Cupriavidus taiwanensis LMG 19424: one gene and its partners. The protein of the gene in region 2 interacts with the protein of the main gene of each other region in a pairwise test. Links are inferred from orthologs where the notes say so. Each region holds a gene or a part of one and is shown on either strand. Other genes may lie near its edges.

Region 1 (5,754 bases), 890 kb from region 2 along the record:
GCGCGCAAACTTTGCTGCGCTGCGGTACACGTGCGCTGCCGGCCGGGATGCCAGCGCGGGCACGTGCTGGGAATGTACCCCGCGGCGGAGGTGGGGGAAAGTCTCTTGCGACGAACGGCGGGCACGGGGTGCGAACGGCACCGTGCGGGTGCGGACGGCGTGTCCGCCGCCCCGCAAGGTGCCGCCGGCGCCGCGCGCCGCTCAGGCGGCCAGCGCCTGGCGGTCCTGCTCGGACAGCGCGCTGCTTACGGTATCGCGCGACAGGTGCGGCGCGAACATGTTGATGAAGGCGTGCGCATAGCCGCGCAGGTATGCGCCGCGGCGCACCGCCACGCTGGTGGTGTTGGGCGCGAACAGGTGGTCGGCCGAGATCCGCACCAGGCCGGAGTCCTTGCGCTCGTCATAGGCCATCGAAGCGATGATGCCGACGCCAAGGTCCAGTTCGGCATAGGTCTTGATCACATCCGCGTCCAGCGCCGTCAGCACGATCTCGGGCTGCAGGCCCGCCTCGGCAAAGGCGCTGTCGATCTTGCGGCGGCCGGTGAAGCCGGCGTCGTAGGTGATCAGCTGGAAACCCGCGACGTCCTCGAGCGTGGGCTCGGGCAGGCGCGTGAGCGGATGGTCCGGCGACACCACCAGCACGTGCTGCCAGCTGTAGGCCTCGAACGAGGTCAGGCCGGCCTCGGTCGCCAGCGCCTCGGTCGCAATGCCGATATCGGCCTGCCCGGTCAGCAGCAGCTCGACGATATGCGTGGGCGATGCTTCCTGCAGCGCCAGCGTCACATGCGGGTATTCGCGGCGGAAGGCCTGCACCACGCGTGGCAAGGCATAGCGCGCCTGCGTGTGGGTGGTGGCGACGGTAAGCCGGCCGGTGTGGCGGCCGGCGTATTCGTCGCCAGCCTGGCGCAGGTTCTCGGCCTCGAGCAGCAGGCGCTCGACGATGCGCACGATCTCGCGGCCGGGCTCGGTGAGCCCGGTCAGGCGCTTGCCGTAGCGCTCGAAGATCTCCACGCCCAGCTCCTCCTCCAGCTCGCGGATCTGGCGCGACACGCCGGGCTGCGAGGTATAGAGCGCGTTGGCGACCTCGGTCAGGTTGAACTGGCGGCGTACCGCCTCGCGGATCGAACGGAGTTGCTGGAAGTTCATCGTGCGGCCTCTTGTTCCTGGGTGGGGGCGGTGCCGTTGGCCTGCGTAAAGACGCGCAGCTGGCGCGGGCGCACGGCAAGCAGCTCGCCTTCGCGGAATCCCGCGTGGCGGAAGCGCTCGAGCGGCAGCGCCACCTCGATCACGTCCTGGTTGTCTTCCCGCTCGAGTTCGAGCTGCGCCACCGGACCCAGCGTCAGCGCGCGGCGCAGCGTGACGGCGATGCCGTCGGCGCCGGGCGCATAGCGCTCCAGGTCCAGGTCGTGCGGACGGACGTACGCGACGGCATCGCCGGCGGTCTCGTGGCCGCTGCCGACCACCGGCAGCACCGCCTCGCCGGTATGCAGCAGGCCGCCGCTCTCGCCCACTTCCAGCCGGCCATGGAACAGGTTCACGTTGCCGAGGAAGCCGAATACGAACGGCGTGGCCGGATGGTTGTAGACCGCCTCGGGCGAGCCGAACTGCTCGACGCGGCCACGGTTCATCAGCACCACCTGGTCGGCCACTTCCAGCGCCTCTTCCTGGTCGTGCGTGACGAACACGCTGGTCACGTGCAGCTCATCGTGCAGGCGCCGCAGCCAGCGGCGCAGTTCCTTGCGCACCTTGGCGTCGAGCGCGCCGAAGGGTTCGTCGAGCAGCAGCACGCGCGGCTCCACCGCCAGCGCGCGCGCCAGGGCGATGCGCTGGCGCTGGCCGCCCGACAGCTGCGCCGGGTAGCGGTCGGCGAGCCAGTCGAGCTGGACCAGGTCGAGCAGCGCATGCACCTTCTCGCGGATCTGCGCTTCGCTCGGGCGCTCGGCGCGCGGCTTCACGCGCAGGCCGAAGGCCACGTTCTCGAACACGCTCATGTGCTTGAACAGCGCGTAGTGCTGGAATACGAAGCCCACCTGGCGCTGGCGCACATGCTGGTCGGAGGCATCGCGCCCGGACAGCACGATCTGGCCCGCGTCGGCGCGCTCCAGGCCGGCGATGATGCGCAGCAGCGTGGTCTTGCCGCAACCGGACGGGCCCAGCAGCGCGGTCAGCTCGCCTTCGTCGAAATCGAGCGAGACATTGTCCAGCGCGACGAAATCGCCAAAGCGCTTCTCTACGTTCTTGACCTGGATGCTCATGATGCTTGTCCTTGCATTGAAGCCGGCAGGCTTGCCAGCGGCCGCTCCGGTGCAGCCTCTTCGGTTTCCTTGCGGGCGCGCCATTCCACCAGCGTCTTGATGCCGAGCGTCACCAGCGCCAGCAGCGTCAGCAGCGACGCCACCGCGAACGCGGCCGCGAAGTTGTACTCGTTGTAGAGGATCTCCACGTGCAGCGGCATGGTGTTGGTCAGCCCGCGGATATGGCCCGACACCACCGACACCGCGCCGAACTCGCCCATCGCCCGCGCATTGCACAGGATCACGCCGTACAGCAGGCCCCAGCGGATATTGGGCAGCGTGATATGGCGGAAGGTCTGCCAGCCCGACGCGCCCAGCACGATCGCGGCCTCTTCCTCTTCGCTGCCCTGCGCCTGCATCAGCGGGATCAGCTCGCGCGCCACGAAGGGGAAGGTGACGAAGATGGTGGCCAGCACGATGCCCGGCACCGCGAACATGATCTTGATGTCGTGCGCCTGCAGCCACGGACCCAGCCAGCCCTGCGCGCCGAACAGCAGCACATAGACCAGGCCCGAGATCACCGGCGACACCGAGAACGGCAGGTCGATCAGCGTGATCAGCAGGTTCTTGCCGCGGAAGTCGAACTTGGCGATGGCCCACGCCGCCGCCACGCCGAACACTACGTTCAGCGGCACGGCGATCGCCGCCACCGTCAGCGTGAGCTGGATCGCGGCCAGCGCGTCGGGCTCGACCAGCGCTTCCCAGTACGTCTGCACGCCCTTGCGCAAGGCTTCATAGAACACCGACGCCAGCGGCACGAACAGGAACAGCGTCAGGAACAGCACCGCCACCGCGATCAGCGTGTAGCGCACCCATGGCGCCTCGCCGGTGGCATCGAAGCGGTGATGGCCGCTGGCGCCGCCCTGCCCGCCCAGGCGTGCCGAAACAGATCCGGCCATCTCAGAACTCCTTGCCCGTAGCGGGCGCTTCAGCAGCCAGCGCGGCGCGCGCACCGGACTGGTGGCGGCGCGTCCAGGCCTGCAGCAGGTTGATCAGCAGCAGCAGCGCGAACGAGATCACCAGCATCACCACCGCCACCGCGGTGGCACCGGCGTAATCGTATTGCTCCAGCTTGGAATAGATCATCAGCGGCGCGATCTCGGACACCATCGGCATGTTGCCCGAGATGAATACCACCGAGCCGTATTCGCCGGTGGCGCGCGCGAAGGACAGCGCAAACCCCGTCAGCAGCGCCGGCAGGATGGCCGGCAGGATCACGCGGCGGAAGGTTTGCAGCCGGTTGGCGCCCAGGCTGGCCGCGGCTTCTTCCAGCTCCTGCTCGACGTCTTCGAGCACCGGCTGCACCGTGCGCACCACGAACGGCAGGCCGATAAAGGTCAGCGCCACCACCACGCCCAGCGGCGTGAACGCGACCTTGATGCCGAGCGGCTCCAGGTAGCGACCGATCCAGCCGTTGCCCGCGAACAGCGCGGTCAGCGCGATGCCGGCCACCGCGGTCGGCAGCGCGAACGGCAGGTCGACCAGCGCATCGATCAGGCGCTTGCCGACAAAGCGGTAGCGCACCAGCACCCACGCCACGATCAGCCCGAACACCGTATTGACGATAGCCGCGATCAGCGACGCGCCGAAGCTCAGCTGCAGCGATGCCAGCACGCGCGGCGCCGTGATCGAGGTCCAGAACGCGTCCCACGTCATCGTGAACGTCTTCAGGAACGTGGCCGACAGCGGCACCAGCACGATCAGCGTCAGGTAGAACAGCGTGAACCCGAGCGACAGGCCGAAGCCCGGCAGCACCGTGAAGCGCTGCCTGGACGGGTTGCGCGGCGCGCGCGCCGAATCGGACGCGCGGGGCGCCGCCGGCGGCGGCGTGTCCGCCAGGGAGATGGATGGAGGCATGTCGTCTCGTCTGTGAGCGGTGCGCTGCCAGGCCCGATGGCCCAGCGTCGCCCGCTGTCCTTTATGATGCCGGCGCCTATTGCGCCGGCCTACGAGACAGATTCTGCAGACCCGCCTTTATAAAAAGAACGAATCTTTATGAATTTTCTTAGACGGTTTAGATATAAGGGACCGTCGAGGCGACTTCGACGCCGGCCTCCCATGGGGTGGCTGAGGCACTTTGTGTGCCGGTGTCGCCGGCCTGTGTGATCCGCTGTACCAGCGTATCGAGCAGCGCGAGACCTTCCGGCCACTCGCCGAGGCCCGAATCGGCATTGATATGGCCCAGATGGCCCACGTCGACCAGTTCGCTGCCCCACAGCGTGCCCCACGAGAATGCGGTGCGCTGCGGCATCCACGGGTCGTTGCGGCTGGCCGCAAGTATGGTAGGGAACGGCAGGCGGTACGCGGGCAGCAAGGCCGCCACGCCGAACTTGTCCGGATCGGCCGGCGCCACCAGCAATGCCCCGGCGATGCCGACCGGGTCCAGCGCCGCCTGGCGCAGCGTGGCCAGGCAGCCGAAGCTGTGCGCCACCAGCACGGCGCCGCGCGCGGCCACGCGCCGGGCCCGCATCACGCCTTCGGAAACGCGCTCGGCCCACAGCGGCAGGCTCGGCCGCGACCAGTCATGCTGCTCCACCCGCTGCCAGTCCGGGAACTGCTGCTCCCAGCGGCTCTGCCAGTGCCCGGGGCCGCTGCCATGCAATCCCGGCACCGTCAGCACCTGCAGGTGGCGCGGAATCTCCAGCCGCGCGGCGCGGCGCGGCAAGGTCTTGTCCGAATGCGTCATACCGGCTCCTCGCTCAGTGCATGCGGCGTCGCGACATCAGGTGCCGCGCCGCCACGCCCATCCGCCGCGCGCAGCGCGGCCGCGCTGACCAGCCCGCCGGCAAAGGCACCCTGCCCCAGGCCGATGCCAGCGGCCTGCAGGCGCTCGATGCTCTCGGTGTCCTGCAGCCGGCGCCCGATCAGAGTGACGCCCGCGCTGGCCGCGCTGGCGCGCAGCCCGGACAGCTGGCGGTCGGTCCAGGTGCGGCGCATGTCCAGCTTGAGCCAGTCCGGCAGCGCATGCGCCATCAGCGCGCCCGCCTCGGCCGGATCCGAGGCCTGCAGGCTCACCGCGAAGCCATTGCGCCGGTAATTGCCCACCACATGCAGCAACAGCCCCAGATCGTCATTGGCGCTGGCCGGCACCTGGATCACAAAGCGCTCCAGCGGCAACCCCAGCGACTGCAGCGCGCGCCGGAAAGCCGCGCCGTGGTCGTCGGCCACGGCGGCCAGCAGCCGGTTGTGCACGTTCAGCACCAGCTTGTGCCCGCCGTCCGCCGCAAAGTAGTTGATGGCATGCAGCAGGCGCGAGAGCCGGTCAAGCGATACCAGCGTATGGTCGTCCGCGGCCATCGCGAACAGCTTCCATGCCGCCAGGCCGACGCCATCCTCGGCGTAGGTATGGATGGCGCCTTCATGCGCCACCACCTGCCGGTCCGCCAGCGTGACCAGCGGCTCGAACGCACTGGTCAGCGAGCAGTTAAAGAATTGGCCCTGCACCTGCCCGCGCGCATCG
Region 2 (5,502 bases):
ACCGACCCGCGCGAAGCGCTGCAGTGGATCCGCGAAGCCTACGCCACCCGCTTCCCCGGCTTCCTGCCGGTGCGCGTCACGCACGACGACCTCACCTTCCTGACTGAGCGGCGCACGGTGCAGCTGGATATCGACCGCATCTACCGCCAGATCCACGACGTCAACCGCTTCCTGCAGCCTGGCGTGGTGGTGGTCGACTATTCGATGCCGCAGATGGACGGCCTGGAATTCTGCCAGGCGCTGCAGGACCTGCCCTGCAAGACCATCCTGCTTACCGGCACCGCCGACGAAAGCATCGCCGTGCAGGGCTTCAACCACGGGCTGATCGACCGCTATGTGAAAAAGCACGACAGCAATATGGTGGAGCGGCTGGACCAGGAAATCGAGGCCATGCAGCAGGCGTACTTCGCCACGCTGTCGCGCACGCTGCGCGAGCTGCTGACGCGGCATTCGTTCTCGTTCCTGTCCGATCCGGCCATGACCGAGCGCGTGCGCCAGCTGACCGCGCGCTACGGCTTCGTCGAGTACTACCTGTACCCGAATCCCGCCGGCATCCTGCTGCTGACCGCGCAGGGCCACGCCACGCTGATGGTGATCGAGACCCGCGCCGGCCTGATGACGCAGGTGGAGTCGGCCGAAGCCTACGACGCCCCCGCCGCGCTGATCGAAGGCCTGCGCGAAGGCCGGCTCGTGCCCTTCTTCTGGCCCGGCAACGGCATGTACACGCCGGCCTGCGTCGACTGGGAGCAATACTGCCTGCCGGCCGAGCGCTGCGAAGGCAGGGAAGAGTTCTTCTACGCGCTGTTCGACCTGCCGCGCCACCTGCTGCAGGAGCCGGTGGTCAGCCTGCAGAGCTTCCTCGCGGATTTCAGCCGCAACCCCGACGCGCTGACGGGGCGCAAGCGCCCCTGACATCACAGGGGCGGCGCGCGGCCCCGGTCAGTCCCCTTGCGGTGCCCGGTTGGCGCCGCGCACCATGTCGAAACGGAACAGCCGGCACTCGATATTGCCGTTGTAGAGCGGCGTGCGGCGCGATTCCTTCAGCCGCAGCCGGCGCGGAAAGCCCAGGTCGCCGGTGAACACCCACGCCTGCCAGCCGGCGAAATGCTGCTTCAGGGTGGTGGCAAAGGCGCTGGCGAACTGGTTGGCGGCGGCCTCTTCGACTTCATCCCGCGGCAGCTCGTCCTCCGGCGCGCGGCGCTGGCCGCGCACCGCGATGCGCTCGCCGTACGGGGGATTCATCAGCAGCAGGCCCGGCTCGTCATAGGGCGGCTGCACGAAGCGCGCGTCCACCTGCTTGGTGCGCGCCTCGCCCGGCAGGCCGGCGCGCTCCCAGTTGGCGCGCGTGATCGCCAGCATGTCGGTGGAGATATCCGAACCGACCACCTGCAGTTCATCGGCCGAGGCCAGCATGCGGGCGCGCTGCGCGTCCGACTTCAGCTTCTGCCACGCCTTGGTGTCCATGCCCTTGAGCCATTCGAAGGCGAAGCTGCGGCTGCCGCCCGGCGCGATGCCCAGCGCCACCTGCGCGGCCTCGATCAGGAAGGTGCCGCTGCCGCACATCGGGTCGTAGAAGGGCCGGAAGGTCTGGCCCGGCACCCAGCCCGCCAGGCGCAGGATACCGGCCGCAAGGTTTTCCTTCAGCGGGGCCTCGCCCTTCTCGGTGCGCCAGCCGCGCTTGAACAGCGGCTCGCCGGTGGTGTCGAGATACAGCGTGCAGTCGCGCTCGGTCAGGTGGGCGTAGATGCGCACATCGGGGCTGACGGTATCGACGCTGGGCCGGGCGCCCAGGCGCTCGCGCATGGCATCGCAGACGCCGTCCTTGACCCGCAGCGCGGTGAAATTGAGGCTGCGCAGCGGCGACTTGTGGGCGGTAATGTCCACGCGCAGCGACTCGTCGGGCGAGAACCACTGCTCCCAGCGCACGCCGCGCGCCAGCGTGTAGATGTCGTCCTCGTGCCGGTAGCCGCGCGCGGCCACGCGCATCAGCACCCGGCTGGCAATGCGCGAGTGCAGGTTGACCGCATAGGCGGCAGCCATCTCGCCCGAGAAGTTGACGCCGCCCGGCACTTCCTGGTGCACCGAAAAAGGCGCCAGCGCAGCCATGCCCGGCATCGCGGCGATCTCGCGCAGCTCTTCGGCGAGCGCGCTCTCCAGGCCGCGCGGGCAAGGGGCAAAGAAGGCTTGGGTCATGAGAGGGATTCCTGCAAACAAAAACGTCCGCCGTGGCGGACGGGGAAGTATCGGTAGCTTAGGTCAGGCCGCGGCCAGCGCGCGGTCGAGAAAATCGAGCCGGTCCTGGCCCCAGAACGGCTGGCCGTCGTAGACGTACCACGGCGCGCCGAATACGCCGGCCGAGATCGCGTCCTGCGTGTTCTGCGCATAGGCGGCCTGCACCGACTGGGCTTCGCTGGCCTTGAGCAGGCCGGCGCCATCCAGGCCGGTCTCGTCGGCAATCTGCGCCAGCGTGGCGGCATCGGCGATATTGCGCTGCTGCGCCCACACCGCCGCGCCGATCGCGCCGGTCAGCGCCATCGCGCGCGCGGTGCCATGCGCCAGTTGCGCGGCAATGATCAGCTTGCTGGCAGCGTCGCCCGACACCGGGAAAAACGTCGGCTCCAGGTTCAGCGGCAGGTTCAGGAACTCGCTCCAGCGCTTGAGCTCGACCAGGCGGTACGCCTGGCGCTGCGGCGGGCGCTGCGCCAGCGGCAGCCCGCCGGAGACAGAGAACACCTTTCCCAGGTCGACCGGTTTCAGGTTCACCTGCGCGCCATGGCGCGCGGCGATGTCGCTGAACCGGGCATGGCCCATGTAGACGTACGGCGATTGCGGCGTCAGGTAGTAGTCGACCAGCTTGCTCATGTTGGTTTCCGAGACGAAATCAGGCAGCAATATAAAGGCGAAACGCGGCCAGCCTCAGAACGGCTTGACCACGACCAGGATCACCACCGCCAGCAGCACCAGCACCGGCAGCTCGTTGAACCAGCGATAGAACTTGTGCGAGCGCGCGTTGCGCCCCGCCTCGAACTTGCGCAGCAGCACGCCGCAGCCGTGGTGGTAGCCGATCAGCACCAGCACCAGCGCCAGCTTGGCATGCATCCAACCCTGCCCCGCGCCGCGGCCAATGCCATAGCCGAGGTACAGCCACAGCCCGAACACCACCGCCGGCACTGCCAGCATGGTCATGAAGCGGAACAGCTTGCGCGCCATCAACAGCAGGCGCTGCGTGCTGGCGGCTTCGGTTTCCATCGCCAGATTGACGAAGATGCGCGGCAGGTAGAACAGGCCGGCGAACCACGAAACGACGAAGACGATATGCAGCGCTTTGACCCAGAGCATCGGTGCCTGATGACGTTATTGTTTTCGACAACTTCCAAATTCCACTGGCAAGCGAATGCCGCACTTACGTCCGAACCTCGCCGTGCCCGAACACCACGTACTTGAGCGAGGTCAGCCCTTCCAGCCCGACCGGGCCGCGCGCATGCAGCTTGTCGTTGGAGATGCCGATCTCCGCGCCCAGGCCGTATTCGAAGCCATCGGCAAAACGGGTCGAGGCATTGATCATCACGCTGGCCGAATCGACCTCGCGGATAAAGCGCATGCCCGCCGAGTAGTTCTCGGTGATGATCGAGTCGGTATGGTGCGAGCCGTACTCATTGATATGCGAGATGGCTTGATCGAGGCCAACGACGGTCTTGATCGCCAGGATCGGCGCCAGGTATTCCAGGCGCCAGTCTTCCTCTGAGGCATCGACCAGGCCGCTGAAGCCCGCCGCTTCGAGCGTGGCGCGGGTGGCCGGGCACACGCGCAGCTCGACGCCCTTCTGCTGGTAGATGCGGCACAGCGGCGGCAGCGCGGCGGCGGCGATGTCCTGGGACACCAGCAGCGTTTCCATGGTGTTGCACGGCGCGTAGCGCTGGGTCTTGGCGTTGTCGCAGACACGCACGGCCTTGTCCAGGTCGGCCTCGGCGTCGATGTAGACGTGGCAGATGCCGTCCAGGTGCTTGATCATCGGCACGCGCGCTTCTTCCATCAGGCGCGCGATCAGGCTCTTGCCGCCGCGCGGCACGATCACGTCGACGAATTCGGTCATGGTGATCAGGCGACCGACCGCGGCGCGGTCGGTGGTCTCGATCACCTGCACGGCTTCCGGCGGCAGGCCGGCGGCGGACAGGCCCTCGGCCACCAGCGCGGCCAGCGCGGTGTTGGATTCAATCGCCTCGGATCCGCCGCGCAGGATGGTGGCGTTGCCCGACTTCAGGCACAGCGCGGCGGCGTCGATGGTCACGTTGGGGCGCGACTCGTAGATGATGCCGATCACGCCCAGCGGCACGCGCATCTGGCCCACCTGGATGCCGGTCGGGCGGAACTTCATGTTCGAGATCTCGCCGATCGGGTCAGGCAGCGCGGCGATCTGCTCCAGCCCCGCGGCCATGGTGGCAATGGCCTTGTCCGACAGCGTCAGGCGGTCGACGAAGGCGGCGTCCTGGCCGTTGGCGCGGGCGCGCTCGACGTCGCGCGCGTTGACGGCCTTGAGCTGGTCGGCATCGCGGCGGATCGCGGCGGCGATGGTCAGCAGCGCACGGTTCTTGTCGGCGGTGGAGGCACGCGCGATCGCGCGCGACGCCGCGCGGGCCTGGCGGCCGACGCGGTCCATGTATTGGTTGAGGTCGAACTCGGTCATGTCAGTGGCCGGGGGAAAGGCCGTGTCAGTGTGTGTTCCTCCCCTCTCCCGCGCGCGGGAGAGGGGAGCAAACCTTCGGCGAGCAAACGCCTCAGGAACGCAACTCCTAGCGCGCAATCATCAGCGCCAGCTGCTGCAAGCCGTCCCACGGCTCCGCCGGCAGCGGCGCGGCGCCTGGCGGCGGCAGGTCCTGCAGGCCCTTGACCTGGCGGTCCAGTCGCGCGGCCAGCGCCAAGGCTGCTTCCAGCCGTGGCTGCGCCAGGCGTTGCGCGGCCTGCGGCACCAGCCGCTCGCGCGGGCCCCAGACGCGCAGTTCGCGCATCAGCACGCCCGCCGGCTTGCCGGCCGCCAGCCCTTGCCGGACCTTGGATAATACGCGAATTTCCTCGGTCAGCGCCCACAGCACCAGCACCGTGGCCTCGCCCTCGCCGCGCAGCCCTTCGAGCATGCGCACCAGCCGCGGCACGTCGCCCGACAACATGGATTCCGACAGCTTGAACACGTCGTAGCGGGCCACGTTCAGCACCGCGTCGTGCACCTGCTCGAAGCTCAGTTCGCCGGGCGGGTACAGCAGGCCCAGCTTCTGGATTTCCTGGTGCGCCGCCAGCAGGTTGCCCTCGACCTTGTCGGCGATGAACTGCAGCGCGCGCCGGCCAGGCTCACCGCCTTGCACGCGCTGCTGCTGCAGCGCCAGCCGCTCGCCGACCCACGCCGGCAAGCGGGTGCGGTCCACGGTGTCGACCTTGATCGACACGCCGGCGCCTTCCAGCGCCTGGAACCAGGCCGACTTGGACGCGGCAAAGTCCAGCCGCGGCAGC
Region 3 (5,500 bases), 250 kb from region 2 along the record:
GCCATCATTGCCGCTGCGCGCCAGGGCGCACGATGCGCCTACGTGACCAGGCTCGGCGACGACGAATTCGGCCGCATGTGCCTGTACCTGCTGCGCACCGAGCGCGTCGACACCAGCGGCGTCGTCATCGACCCTTCGGCGCCTACCGGGCTCTACTTTGTCCATCACGGCCCTGACGGCCACGCCTTTACCTATCGGCGCGCGGGCTCCGCCGCGAGCCGGATGCAGCCAGCGGACCTGCCGGTCGCACTGATCGAAAGGGCGACATGGCTCCATGTCTCGGGAATCAGCCAGGCCATCAGCAACTCCGCCGCGCGTACCGTGCGCGAGGCGATCCGCATCGCTCGCCAGGCCGGCACCAGTGTGTCCTACGACCCCAACCTGCGCCTGACGCTTTGGCCCGTGGAGCGCGCCCGGGAAGTCATCCTCGCCACCCTTCCCCTGTGCGACCTGTTCCTGCCAAGCCTTGACGACGTGCGTCAGCTTGCCGGCATCGACGATCCCGCGGGCATCGTGGCGTGGTGCCACCGGATGGGCGCGCGGCAGGTGGTGTTAAAGCTGGGCAGCCGCGGTTGCCTGGTATCCGACGGCGAACAGCTGACCGCCGTGGCGCCATTGCGCGTCGATGCGGTCGATGCCACCGGCGCAGGCGATTGCTTCGACGGCACCTATCTCGCGCGGCTGGTGGCCGGGGATGACGCCATCGGCGCCGCACGCTGGGCCAGCGTGGCCGCCGCGCTGGCCACCACAGGCCACGGCGCCGTGGCACCGCTGCCGGGGGTGCAAGCGGTCTGGAATGCGCTCAAGGCGCAATCATGAAGGCGGCGACGCCGCGACATTCGCGCTGACCGCACGCTCGCTCGCGAACGAAATCCGTCGATTCGCCCCATGGGGCTGGAACGACGCCTGGCGGTGGCCTATACCTGTCGCATGCCAACCTTCATGATGACGAGGTATCCCATGCACCACGCCTTCCCGCCCAACGACCCCAACGCCATGGCCTACTGGCGCGCGCGCCGCATGGTGCGCGCCCTGCGCGGCTGGTATATCCACCTGCTGGTCTACGCCGTGGTCAATGCGTGGCTGTGGTTCCGTTTCTTTTATTTTCCGTCGCCGCCCTGGTCGCATTACGCCACCACGGGCTGGCCCTGGCCGCTGACCACCACGCTGGCGTGGAGCCTGGGACTCGCCCTGCACGGGTTACTGGTCTGGACGCGGCTGTCGCGCCGGGGTCGCGACTGGGAACAGCGCAAGATCCAGGAATTCATGGACCGGCACTAGCCGGATCCCTGGCCGGCGGCGCCCGCCGCCGGCCCGCCTACATCTGCCGGAACCGATGCATGTAGGCGCGCGACACCGGCAGCTCGGCATCGCTGCCGCGCATCCTGACAAAGAGCCGGCCCGACTCGTCACGACGCGTGCCGGCCACGTATTCCATATTGACGATGGACGAGCGGTGGATCTGCCAGAACACCTCCGGATCCAGGCCGGCCATCAGTTCCGCCAGCGGCGTCCGGATCAGGTGCTCGCCATCCCGGGTATGCACTACCACGTACTTGTCGTCGCTCTGGAAGTACATCACTTCCTGGATCGGCACGTGGCTGGTGGTATTGCCACGGCTGGCCCGCACCCATCGCAACTGGGCGCCGCCTTCCACGCGTGGCTGGGCGCGTGTCAGCTGGTTCAGCAGCTGCGCCAGTTCAGGCAGGGGCGCCGCGTCCTGCAAGGCCTTGCGCAGGCGGTCGATGGTGCGGCCGAGCCGTTCCTCGCTGACCGGCTTGACCAGGTAGTCCACCGCCGCGCGCTCGAACGCATCGAGCGCAAATTCGTCATAGGCGGTGACGAACACCAGCCGCGTATCGGTTTCCATCCCCTGCGCCACTTCCAGCCCGGACAGACCCGGCATCTTGATATCGAGGAAAGCAACGCTCGGCGACAACCGCGCAATGGCGTCGGCGGCTTCGATGCCGTTGGTCGCCTCGGCAACGATCTGCAGCTCTGGCCAAAGGCGCTGCAGCTTGCCACGCAGGTATGCACGCAGGTGCTCTTCATCGTCGGCAATCAGCGCGGTTGGCGTCATCGGGCGTCTCCGGTTCAGGGTGCTGTCGGCAGCGGAAGGTCGATCAATACGGCGGTACCGGGAGAGCGCTCTTCGATCCTGACGTGGGCGTCGCCGTCATACAGCACCGCCAGCCGTTCGCGCAGGTTCGACAGCCCGACACCCGCGCCGGCCGACGGCCGGAAGCCCATGCCATCGTCCTCGATCGTCGCCAGCATGCGCGCGCCGCGCCGCTCCAGCCGGACCAGCAGCCGCCCCCCTTCGATTTTCGGCTCCAGGCCATGCTTGATCGCATTTTCCACCACCGGCTGCAGCAGCATCGGCGCGAGCGGCATCGGTTCGAGCTCCGGGTCGACATCGACCGTGTAATGCAGGCGCTCGCCCATGCGGATGCGGATCAGCGCCAGATAGTCGCGCAGCAGCTTCGCCTCCTGCGCCACCGTGCCTTGCGTCGCGCGGCTGGCGGCAAGCGACGCGCGCAGATAGGCGATGAAATGCTCCAGCATCATCGTCGCCTTCTGCGGCGCGGGCTCGATCAGGCTGACCACATTGGCCAGCGTGTTGAACAGGAAGTGCGGCTCGATCTGCGCCTGCAGCAGCTTCATGCGCGCCTCGACCAGCTGCTTCTCCGTCGACAGCGTGCGCACCTGTTCCTGCGCCATGTACTCGGCAATCTTGCGCTCTTCCCAGCGCCGCCCGAGCAGGCCGACCCGTCCCCAGGTCATGATCCCGTGCACCGCCAGCCCAATGCCCCAGCCCATCAGCGGGCCGCCGGCCCAGGAGCGGTGCGACGATCCCATCAGATGAAATCCGATCAGCATCGCGTTCACCACCACGTAGACCATGGCGTGCAGGTAGAAGAAACGCAACGCGCGCGCGCGATGGCGGGCTTCTTCGTAGGCACGTTGCTCCGGGGCGGCGCGCCAGAGGCGGGAGTGGGGGAAAGGCACGGGCGGGCGGATGGGGCGGTAACGGGGGCAGGTTACCACCGGCTTCCGGCGTTCTGACATGAGTGTGCCGGGAATCGACAGGCTGGCGGCGTGAATCGACGGAAAAGCGGTGCCGGTGGCCAGGCGCCAGGCACTGACAGCGCACGCTATCGGGTGCGTATCCAGTCTACGAGTTCGTCGGCAATTTCATCGGGCGACATGGGTCCATCCGGCTTGTACCAGCGCACCGCACCATGCAAGGCACTGAGGAAAAAGCGGCAGGCCATCGCGTCGGAGCGCCGGACCAGCCCGGCATCCTTGAGCCGGGCCAGCGCAGACTGCCATAGCGCCTCGAAGCGATGGCGGATCGCCAGCACCGCTTCCAGGTTCGGCCCTTCCAGGTAACGCCATTCGTCCACCACCATGGGAACCATCCCGCCCTGCGTTTCGAGCAGGCAGCGCAGGTGAGCGCGCGCCATCGCACGGAAGTATTCCAGGGGGGGCAACGCCTTGGGGTCGATGGCTTCGAGGTCGGCCAGGCATGCCAGCAGGCCGGCCTCCACGCCTGCGAACAGCAGGTCCTGCTTGGTGGCGAAGTGATAGAAGGGGCTGCCCGCCTGCATGTTGATGGCCCGCGCGATGTCGCGCATGGACGTGCCGTGGTAGCCCTTCTCCTTGAACAGCAACGCCGCCGCGATGACCAGGTCATTGCGGCGGTTGACGTCGTTGATGTCCTCGCGTTTGGGTCGCGCCATATTTCTCGCTTGATGTCACTGAGTTGGGGCAGCCGTCATTCTAAGACGCGACACCAAAAACCACCGGCCGGACAACGCGGGATCAGTCGTCCCGCTCTGCCACGTTCGGAAGTGTAGCCCAAAAACAAACCAATCACTTGCTTTTTTAATTTCACGTTTCTACACTTTGCCTCACGCCGTGACCGTCACGGCCCCTTGAATCGGGAAATGAAGCAAAAGGAGGAAACCAGTGGCCGAGAATTTCCATGCGGAACGCAACGGACATGTGCTTGCCGTATCGTTCGGTTCGCCCGACACACGCAACGTGATGAACGACGCGTGGTTCCGCGAGTTCGAGCAGCACCTCTGCGCCGCGCAACAGGACGAACAAACCCGCGTGGTGGTGCTGCGGGCGCAGGGCGAAGGCTTCTGTGCCGGCGGTGACTTGCGTGGTTTCCAGAGCGGGCCGTTTCCGCAGGGCTATGTCGGTTCGTCCTTCGCGCGGCTGCTGATGCGCCTGGACGACTTCGATAAACCCATCATCGCCGCCGTGCAGGGCAGCGCGATCGGGGGCGGCACGACGCTGCTGCTGCATTGCGATTTTGTGTTCGCGGCCGAAGGCACGATGTTCCAGCTGCCGTTCACTCGGCTGGGCCTCGTGCCCGAATTTGGCTCCAGCTACCTGCTGTCTCTGCACGCCGGCGCGCGACTGGCGACCGAACTCGTGCTGCTCGGACAACCTTTCGACGCGCAGAGGGCCTTGCGCGCCGGCATCGTGAACGACGTGCTGCCTGAAGAGGCGCTGATGGCGCGCGTCGACGCGACCGCGGCGGCGCTGGCCGCGCTTCCTCCGGCTTCCATGCGGGCCAGCAAGCGCCTGCTCCGCATGGGACACCGCGCCGGCCTGGCAGCCGCCACGGCCGCGGAAGGCCGCGCGCTTGAAGGCTGCTTTGCGTCCGAGGAAATGCAGGAAGCCATCGCCGCATTCTTTGCAAAGCGGCAACCAGATTTCTCGCGCTTTGCCTGATCGGAAGCGTCCATGACCGCATCGATCCTTCGAGCGCCGCGACAAGGCACTCTGGCCAACCCAAGGCGCTGCGCCGGGCGCAACCTGGAACCTCACAGCCCATGACTCCCATCCATACGGTATTGATTGCCAACCGCGGTGAGATCGCGGTGCGCATCGTCGGCACGTGCCGCCGCCTGGGCAAGCGCGCCGTCGTCGTCTATCACGAGGCGGACCAGGACTCGCTGGCGGTACGCCTGGCCGACGAGGCCTTTCGGATCGACGGGCCGACGCCGGTGGCGGCCTACCTGTCCATCGACAACATGCTTGCAGCGTGCCGGGCCACAGGCGCGGACGCGGTACACCCCGGTTTTGGATTTCTCTCGGAAAACGCCGCATTCGCCCGCGCGCTCGATGCTGCGGGCATACGCTTCATCGGCCCCGGTGCGGACGCAATCGATGCCATGGGCGACAAGATCCGCGCCAAGCGAATCGCCCAGCAGGCGGGCGTCAACACCATTCCCGGCTACGACGGCGAGATCCGCAGTGCCGGCCATGCCTTCGACGTGGCGAGTGCCATCGGCTTTCCGGTCATCCTGAAAGCCAGCGCCGGCGGCGGCGGCAAGGGCATGCGGGTCATCCGCGACGCCGACCCGGAAGCATGTCGCGCGGCATTCGAGCGCACCACCAGCGAGGCACAGGGGGCGTTCGGCGATGCACGCGTGTTTCTCGAAAAGTACATCGAGCGTCCACGCCATATCGAGATCCAGGT

The links. The genes of interacting proteins can lie anywhere in the genome.
Region 1: the proteins of RALTA_RS12705 (region 2) and RALTA_RS08560 interact in binary tests that used the Escherichia coli proteins (3 or more experiments, as listed by UniProt). The link is inferred for Cupriavidus taiwanensis LMG 19424 from one-to-one orthologs.
Region 3: the proteins of RALTA_RS12705 (region 2) and RALTA_RS13850 interact in binary tests that used the Escherichia coli proteins (3 or more experiments, as listed by UniProt). The link is inferred for Cupriavidus taiwanensis LMG 19424 from one-to-one orthologs.

Annotation. Positions count from the first base shown.
Region 1 is NC_010528.1:1,871,946-1,877,699, forward strand. What follows is about bases 200-3,198. They hold RALTA_RS08560 (sulfate/molybdate ABC transporter ATP-binding protein), read right to left. Parts: upstream 2,256-3,198; coding sequence 1,143-2,255; downstream 200-1,142. Other genes in these bases: RALTA_RS08555 (CysB family HTH-type transcriptional regulator), read right to left, coding at 202-1,146; cysW (sulfate ABC transporter permease subunit CysW), read right to left, coding at 2,252-3,193; cysT (sulfate ABC transporter permease subunit CysT), read right to left, coding at 3,195-3,198. Outside these bases: more of cysT, read right to left, coding at 3,199-4,151; RALTA_RS08575 (RBBP9/YdeN family alpha/beta hydrolase), read right to left, coding at 4,309-4,980; RALTA_RS08580 (EAL domain-containing protein), read right to left, coding at 4,977-5,754. UniProt on the Escherichia coli protein: Part of the ABC transporter complex CysAWTP involved in sulfate/thiosulfate import. Responsible for energy coupling to the transport system.
Region 2 is NC_010528.1:2,762,476-2,767,977, forward strand. Bases 2,545-5,502 are described here. They hold RALTA_RS12705 (glutamate-5-semialdehyde dehydrogenase), read right to left. Parts: upstream 4,685-5,502; coding sequence 3,404-4,684; downstream 2,545-3,403. Other genes in these bases: RALTA_RS12695 (2-hydroxychromene-2-carboxylate isomerase), read right to left, coding at 2,545-2,862; RALTA_RS12700 (CopD family protein), read right to left, coding at 2,917-3,339; holA (DNA polymerase III subunit delta), read right to left, coding at 4,791-5,502. In the rest of the region: RALTA_RS12685 (response regulator), read left to right, coding at 1-912; RALTA_RS12690 (THUMP domain-containing class I SAM-dependent RNA methyltransferase), read right to left, coding at 940-2,193; more of RALTA_RS12695, read right to left, coding at 2,257-2,544. UniProt on the Escherichia coli protein: Catalyzes the NADPH-dependent reduction of L-glutamate 5-phosphate into L-glutamate 5-semialdehyde and phosphate. The product spontaneously undergoes cyclization to form 1-pyrroline-5-carboxylate.
Region 3 is NC_010528.1:3,016,152-3,021,651, forward strand. What follows is about bases 200-2,944. They hold RALTA_RS13850 (LytR/AlgR family response regulator transcription factor), read right to left. Parts: upstream 2,081-2,944; coding sequence 1,319-2,080; downstream 200-1,318. Other genes in these bases: RALTA_RS13840 (sugar kinase), read left to right, coding at 200-819; RALTA_RS13845 (2TM domain-containing protein), read left to right, coding at 961-1,281; RALTA_RS13855 (sensor histidine kinase), read right to left, coding at 2,095-2,944. Also shown: more of RALTA_RS13840, read left to right, coding at 1-199; more of RALTA_RS13855, read right to left, coding at 2,945-3,009; RALTA_RS13860 (TetR/AcrR family transcriptional regulator), read right to left, coding at 3,156-3,743; RALTA_RS13865 (enoyl-CoA hydratase/isomerase family protein), read left to right, coding at 3,973-4,749; RALTA_RS13870 (acetyl-CoA carboxylase biotin carboxylase subunit), read left to right, coding at 4,872-5,500. UniProt on the Escherichia coli protein: Member of the two-component regulatory system BtsS/BtsR, which is part of a nutrient-sensing regulatory network composed of BtsS/BtsR, the low-affinity pyruvate signaling system YpdA/YpdB and their respective target proteins, BtsT and YhjX.